2 regions of the Thalassotalea piscium genome follow, and region 1 is predicted to be linked to the other one. Evidence: predicted binding sites of a transcription regulator. Region 1 holds the regulator's gene; the other holds the start of a gene.

Region 1 (4,203 bases):
CAGCATTTGATGACTGTTCCATAATAAGAGTTACACTTCTAAAATCAATTAAACTACTGTCGCTGACTAGCAACGAGCCCTTGTGCTAAATCAGCAATAATATCGTCAATGTCTTCAATACCTACAGAAATACGCACTAATGACTCAGTAATACCGGCTTCAATTTGTGCCGAATGCTCCATACTAGCGTGAGTCATAGTGGAAGGATGGCTAATTAAACTCTCAACTCCTCCTAACGACTGCGCCAGTGTAAATAAGGTTAAGTTAGCAAATAATTTTTCAACCGCCGCAATCCCACCTTTTATTTCAAAACTTAGCATGCCACCCGCACTCTCTTGCTGTTTTTTAGCTACATTATGATTTGGGTGCGTGATAAACCCTGGGTAGTATACCTTTTCAATAGCTGTATTTTCTTGTAAAAATGCAGCAACTTGGTCGGCATTGGCTTGGTGTTGTTTTATTCTTACAGGGAGCGTTTTTAAACCACGTAGTGCTAGGTAGCTATCAAAAGCCGACCCCGTAATACCAATACAATTAGCCCACCAAGCTAGCTCTTCACCAATGGCAACATCTTTAGTCACTAATACGCCGCCAACAACATCGCTATGACCATTGATGTATTTAGTGGTTGAGTGAAAAACGATATCAGCACCTAGCGTTAATGGTTGCTGTAAAATTGGCGATAAAAAAGTATTATCAACAGCAACTAAAGCACCCGCCTGATGGCTTTTTTGGCAAATTTTTGAAATATCAACAATACGTAACAGTGGGTTACTTGGTGTTTCTATCAAGACTAATTTCGGCTTTTGATCTAATGCTTGTTGTAAAGCTTGCTCATCATCTTGGTCAACAATAATCAATTTAAATTGGCCGCGTTTAGCTAAATGAGTAAATAATCGATAACTACCACCATAACAATCATGCGGTATAACGATAGTGTCGTTAACTGACAGTAATTGGCAAATAAGATGAACGGCAGCCATACCAGTACTGGTGACTACACCAACCGCACCTTTTTCTAGGTCTGCTATAGCTTGGCCAAAAGTTGATCTTGTTGGATTACCGGTACGAGAATAATCAAATTGACGCTTATCGTTAAGTCCCTTTAGCGAATAGGTGCTTGATAAATGTATTGGCGCTACAACAGCACCATGATGTTTGTCGGTATTAATGCCACCACGAACGGCAATAGTGGCATTTTTTTTATCAGACATGAGCTTACCTAAAGAGTCAATTTCAAATGGATGTTTGGACGTCTACAACTCTAAACGGTTTCAATATTCCGGTCAAGAACTTTTAGACATCTACACTTCTACACATTCATAGTTGACTCATAGCTCACAAGCAGTAAAATCATACTTAGAATTTCTATGGGCTTTCAATTAGTACAAACATCATTACTCTCTGTTTGACTAGTGCGAGCGCCATTATAAAAAATATATTACAAATTAAATCAGAGGAAACTTCATGGCAAAGTGGAATGGCGAGTACATTAATCCATACGCAGAACACGGAAAAAAAAGTGAGCAAGTTAAAAAGATCACTGTTTCCATTCCGTTGCGTGTACTCAAGGTACTTACCGATGAGCGAACGCGCCGCCAAATTAATAATTTAAGGCATGCTACAAACAGTGAATTATTATGTGAAGCTTTTTTACACGCTTTTACTGGCCAACCCTTACCTGACGATCACGACTTAGCGAAAGATAACTTAGAGAAGTTGCCTGCAAGTGTGAGAAAAATACTAACTGAGCAAGGCATTACCGACTTTTCGCAATATGATGATGACGAAGTTTAATTTAATTCTGATGTATTAAAATATTAAAGCCAACTATTCGTTGGCTTTTTTATATTTGCTAGCACCTATTTCATGTAGTTCGCAGGTAGGTCTAGTGCCGCAACACCCGATTCTACTGCAGCAATAGCTACAGCTCTAGCTACACGGCCACACAGTCGTGAGTCCATTGGCTTAGGAATTATATATTCTTTACCAAATGTTAATTCGCTAACACCTGAGGCCGCCAATACCTCTTGTGGAACCGGCTCTTTCGCTAACTCACGAATAGCATGAACACAAGCAACCTTCATTTCATCGTTGATTGTTCTTGCTCTTACATCTAATGCACCACGGAAAATAAATGGAAAGCACAGTACGTTATTTACTTGGTTTGGATAATCAGAACGACCTGTTGCTATAATTACGTCATCGCGTGCAGATAATGCTAATTCAGGCTTAATTTCAGGATCTGGATTCGAGCAAGCAAATATCACTGGTTTAGGAGCCATCATTTTCACATGCTCAGCAGATAAAACATCAGGCCCTGAAACACCTACAAAAACATCAGCACCATCAATCACATCTTCTAAAGTTCGTTTGTCTGTATTATTAGCAAATGAACGCTTATATTCGTTAAGATCATCGCGACGGGTATGAATAACTCCCTTAGTATCTAGCATGTATATTTTTTCACGCTGTGCACCACACTTGATCAACAAGTCCATGCAAGCAATTGCAGCCGCGCCTGCGCCCATACAAACAATATCAGCTTCTTTAATATTTTTACCTTGTACATCAAGCGCATTTAGTAAACCAGCTGCAGTTACAATAGCAGTGCCATGTTGATCATCATGAAAAACAGGTACCTTACAACGTTCAATTAGTGCTTTCTCGATAATAAAACATTCAGGCGCTTTTATATCTTCAAGATTAATTCCACCAAAACTGTCTGCAATGTTGGCAACGGTATCAATGAAATCTTCAGTTGTTTTATGCTTAACTTCAATATCGAATGAATTAATACCTGCAAAACGCTTGAATAGTAACGCCTTACCTTCCATTACTGGTTTAGCCGCCATAGGACCTAAATTGCCTAAGCCTAAAATGGCAGTGCCATTAGTTACAACCGCAACTGTATTTCCTTTACCGGTATATTTATAAACATCGTCAGGATTTTCAGCAATTGCTCTAACAGGCTCAGCAACACCGGGGCTATACGCTAATGAAAGGTCGTAGCTTGTTTCTGCGGGTTTCGTCAGTTCGACACTTATTTTTCCTGGAATGGGTAATGCGTGATAATCTAATGCCTCTTGACGTAAATCAGTCATGTTTCTTCCTAAATGCGTTGAGTGATAATAATTTATTATTGTTAATATGATAAGTACGGCTATGGTATTTCATTTACCTTGAAGCAATCAAGAGCATTTGCATATAAACAATTTCTAGCAGCTATATAACTATATTATGTTCTTCTCGTTAGGTTTATATCAAATACTAAGTATAAAAAAACCAGCGATAAACGCTGGTTTTTATAAGAAATTAACTTTTGCTGATTTTACTCGAATGGATTAACTAAAATAATCGTTTCGTTTCTATCAGGACCTGTAGAAATTATATCAACAGGTACACCAGTAATTTCTTCTATACGCTTAATATAAGCAATTGCGTTCGCAGGTAGTTTATCTTTAGACGTTGCACCAACTGTTTTTTCGCTCCAACCTGGCATTTCTTCATAGACAGGCGTTACATTTTCGTAACCTTCGGCAGCTGTTGGTGGTACTGTAATTACATCGCCATTCGCTGTTTTATAGCCTATGCAGATTTTTAAGGTAGATAAGCCATCTAAAACATCGAGCTTAGTTAAGCAAAAACCAGTAATACTATTCACTTGAACTGCTCGATGCATCGCAACAGCATCAAACCAGCCACAACGACGCTCGCGCCCTGTAGTGGCACCAAATTCATGACCAACAGTACCTAAGTGCTCACCAATCTCATCATTGAGTTCAGTTGGAAAAGGCCCTGAACCAACACGCGTTGTATAAGCTTTTGTAATACCTAAAACATAATCTAAATGTAATGGCCCAAAACCACAACCTGTGGCTACACCGCCTACCGTAGTATTTGATGAAGTTACATAAGGGTATGTTCCGTGATCAATATCAAGCAGAGTACCTTGGGCGCCTTCGAACATAATAGACTCACCCGCTTTGCGAGATTGATCTAATAATTCAGGAATATCGGCAACCATACCTTTGATGATTTCACCAACTTCTAAAGCATCAGACAATGTTTGTTCATAACTAACCGGCTCAACTTTGTAATAGGTTGTTAAAACAAAGTTATGGTATTCCATAATTTCTTTTAACTTTATTGCAAAAGTCTCTGCGCAAAATAAATCACCTACACGTAAGCCACGACGAGCCA
Region 2 (4,203 bases), 1.5 Mb from region 1:
GCTGGTAAAGTGCCTCTGCTATTAATAAAGGCGCGAGTGCATTAACTTCAAATTGTTCTCGTATAGTGTCAGAGTTGATATTACCTAATTGTTCGTCTCTTAAAATTCCAGCATTACAAATTAAGATATCAATAGTAACCCCTTTGAGCTCATCTTTTATTACCGACATTCCTTTAGGGCTAACAACATCGACTCCAGTTATTATATTAACCTTTAATGCATTTAACGCTTCTGAGCTGGTTCGGCATAATGCATATACATTATCACCTTGCTGCTGAAATAACGTTGTTAGCGCGAGGCCTATACCTCTATTAGCGCCAGTGATAACAATATTTTTCATGGTAAATCCTTTAATATCAGTTTCATTAATTAAGTGAGCTATTTTATACGCAGTGAAAACAGTCAAATACAAGGCATTTATTTTCATAACTAGTTGTTCAGGGCAATTATGCTCCAGCATTGCCCACATAAGCTACATCCTTGTAGCGATAATTATAAAATAAATAACGCAGTAGTTGACTGTGTTAGCCAGTAGAAATGTTCACATAGTTAGTGAGATTGGTATAAATTATTTCTATTGATAGAATTCGCAAAATTAAGCCATTAAAAAAGCCATCTTCGCGATGGCTTTTATTAATACAAATTGATTTGTAAATTGATTAGCCACCGCACTTTTTAGATTTCTCTTTTGCTTCGCCACATTTACCTTTCATCTCTTTCATTTTGGCTTCGCCGCACTTACCTTTGTGCGCTTTCATTTTAGCTTCGCCACACTTGCCTTCACCACATTTACCTTTCATCTCTTTCATTTTGGCTTCGCCGCACTTACCTTTGTGCGCTTTCATTTTGGCTTCGCCACACTTGCCTTCACCACATTTACCTTTCATCTCTTTCATTTTGGCTTCGCCGCACTTACCTTTGTGCGCTTTCATTTTAGCTTCGCCACACTTGCCTTCACCACATTTGCCTTTCATCTCTTTCATTTTGGCTTCGCCGCACTTACCTTTGTGCGCTTTCATTTTAGCTTCGCCACACTTGCCTTCACCACATTTACCTTTCATTTCTTTCATTTTGGCTTCGCCGCACTTACCTTTGTGCGCTTTCATTTTGGCTTCGCCACACTTGCCTTCACCACATTTGTCTTTCTGCTCTTGATCCACACTAACAATAACACCTTGTGATTCAAATGGGTTAGACTCAGCCTTCGCAAGATTGCTGACCACTGAAGAAAGAGCAAAAATGCTTAATAAAACAGCAAGTGAAGATTTTTTTATAATATTCATCATATTTCCTTTTTAATTTTAAATATAATCACTACTGAAATTAATAGCTATTTACATTGACCTTGATCTGCAGATATAAATTTCAAAAAATTTAAAAAACACACCTAGGGGATGATATAACTTTATGCCAAAGCGATTAATATGTCTAATAATAAAATGCTGTCAGTAAACAAAGTCGTGCTTGCGCCTATGGAAGGTGTAGCTGACGCAACAATGCGCGAAATTTTAACATCAATAAATTGTTACGACTTTTGTATTGCAGAATTTATTCGCGTAGTAGATAAGCTTGTTCCAACACATATATACCATAAAGTTTGCCCAGAGTTAGCCAACATAGGCTATACCAAAAGTAACACACCAATAAGAGTTCAACTCTTAGGGCAGCACCCTCAGTGGATGGCTGAAAATGCTATAAAAGCGATAGAATTGGGCTCTCATGGCATTGATATTAACTTTGGTTGCCCTGCTAAAACGGTTAATAAAAGTAAAGGTGGTGCTATTTTATTAAAAACCCCTGAAGATATTTATCAAATAGTGTTAGCTGTGAAACAAGCTTTACCTACAACAGCTACTGTCTCAGCAAAAATTCGACTTGGCTTTGATGATAATAACTTACTTGATGAAATCGTTAGTGCAGTAGTATCGGCAAATGCTAATCAGCTCACTATTCATGCCCGCACAAAGTCTGATGGTTACCGCCCTCCCGCCTACTGGCATTTAATTGGTGATATTAGTAAGAAATATCCGATTGAACTATTCGCTAATGGAGAGATTTGGACGAAAGAGAATGCGCTGCAATGCATGAAAGAGTCGGGCACTAAAAATTTAATGCTTGGCCGTGGCGCACTTGCGATGCCGAACTTGGCTAATGTCATTAAACTTAATCAACAGCAAATGACATGGCCACAATTGTGTGAACTAATTAAACACTTTGCTCAGTTAGAACTTAATGGAGATAAAAGCTTCTATTTTTCAAGCCGTGTAAAACAATGGCTACGGTATTTAAAGCTTATGTTTAATGAAGCTGATTGGTTATTTAATGATATTAAAACCCTAAAAAATAAGGAAGACATAATCCACGCGATTAATAATTTGCAGAAATAGAAGTTTCGTTATTTTACTTGGGCTAAATGAACTCCGTTAATTTCAAAAAGAAAAGGTTTAAAATAAATTAGATGCTTGCTTATATACGGGCTCGAATTGAGGAGCTACCTCTGGCCTCTGATGTTTTCGCACCTTCATGACTTTTCTGTTGGGTAGTCTTATAAACTTCAGACCCTAACAATTAATTATAAAAGATGAAGACATTGTAATAATTTAAATGCTAGTATAGCCGTCTAGACGTTCATAATGGTATTTACAAGTGATTAACGATTCAGAATTAAGGGCTCGATATAACGACAATAGCCGCGGTGTATACTTTATAGGAACAACACCACCAAAAAGTGATACCCCCCCAGAGTTAGTCGACGCAATTGCCGAAAAACTTTTACAACGCGTTAGTGATATCGACTTTGATGGCCTAATTGTTTATGACATTCAAGATGAAAACTCACGCACTAAAAAGCCGCGCCCGTTTCCATTTAAATCAACCCATGATCCACGTCATTATGCTGCGCTTCTCAACAAAAAATCTGAGAGACCCGTTATTACCTATAAAAGTGTAATACAGTCTAGTGCAGAAACATTTAACCATTGGGCAGACGAAGCTTGGCACAAATATGGTGTTCGCGACATTGTATTAGTTGGCAGCCCTTCAAAAAATAATAATGTTAAACTGCCTTTAGCAGATGCCTACAAAAGCTTAGTTAGTAATAACAATGATTTCTTTATTGGCGGTGTAACAATTGCTGAAAGGCATTCCAGTAAAGGTAACGAACATCAACGTTTAATTGAAAAACATTTACAAGGATGTAAGTTCTTTATATCTCAAGCTATTTACGATCCCCAAGCAACCATCGACTTATTAACCCGCTACGCCATTGAGTGTAAGAAACAAGGTTTAAAGCCCCAACGTATCATTTTAACTTTCTCTCCTTGTGGGAGTGATAAAACGTTAGCCTTTATTGAATGGTTAGGTGTTAATGTACCTGAAGCAACCACGCTTAGAATTTTAAATGCAGACAAGCCACTACTTGAGTCAATTCGTATTTGTCATAACAGCTTACACCAGATACTTGATGCCGTATTACCCTATAATTTGCCATTAGGGTTAAATATAGAAAGTTTAACAAATAGAAAAGAAGAAATAGACGGCTCAATCTTACTTTATAAACTTTTACGCTCTACAATGGATAATTATTTAGCAAAATTTGAGCTCAATAACTTGCTTAAATAAAGCAATAGCATTTATGCTTAGTCAATTATAATAAAAAAGGACTAAATGATGACTGGCACAACAATGGTAGTACTCATTGTATTTATATCTGTTGGCTTTGGAGTGATTTTTGATATGTATAAAAAACACTTAGAGTTTAAAGAGAGGACACTTAATCATAATAGCAAAATTGATGAAAGTAATATTACCTTAAAAAACCAAGTTAACTCTTTGGAAGAGCGCATAAAAGTACTAGAGAAAATTGTGACCGATGAAGGCTATAGCGTTCAACAAGAAATTAATAAGCTTTAAGAGAATCTAGCGTGAAATTAATCATGAAAACGGAGTTTGACGATCTCCGCTTAAATGACAACCATACCTACGAAACAGATCGTAATGGCGAGAAACAAGTTATTAAAATTTACTCTGACGAACAACTAATTGCCAAAAAAGTTACACTTAAAAAATCTGTACGTTACTTTGGTGCAAACAACTATCATCTATTTTTATCTCAACAACACTAAACTATAATTCTAGTTTATTCTAATAAAGGGATACCACTTGCTTACTTTTGTTTTTTTGTTGTCACAATATATCAGAACA

What was found. Region 1 encodes MetJ, which represses methionine synthesis genes. Its sites were predicted from a motif close to TAGACGTCTAGACGTCTA; they were not measured.
Region 2: QUD79_RS04790 (methylenetetrahydrofolate reductase) is a predicted target of MetJ. The motif match lies at 2,614-2,631, and genes of this name have one in related genera.

The regions. Positions count from the first base shown of each region.
Region 1 is NZ_AP027362.1:3,527,890-3,532,092, forward strand. Features, by position in the region: gene metL (bifunctional aspartate kinase/homoserine dehydrogenase II) at 1-22, opposite strand, end outside; gene metB (cystathionine gamma-synthase) at 54-1,214, opposite strand; gene metJ (met regulon transcriptional regulator MetJ) at 1,468-1,797, shown strand; gene QUD79_RS15740 (malic enzyme-like NAD(P)-binding protein) at 1,863-3,104, opposite strand; gene QUD79_RS15745 (adenylosuccinate synthase) at 3,332-4,203, opposite strand, start outside.
Region 2 is NZ_AP027362.1:1,130,457-1,134,659, reverse strand. Features, by position in the region: gene QUD79_RS04805 (SDR family oxidoreductase) at 1-340, opposite strand, end outside; gene QUD79_RS04800 (HvfA family oxazolone/thioamide-modified RiPP metallophore) at 660-1,286, opposite strand; gene QUD79_RS04795 (tRNA-dihydrouridine synthase) at 1,425-2,387, shown strand; gene QUD79_RS04790 (methylenetetrahydrofolate reductase) at 2,647-3,621, shown strand; gene QUD79_RS04785 (hypothetical protein) at 3,670-3,912, shown strand; gene QUD79_RS04780 (hypothetical protein) at 3,936-4,124, shown strand.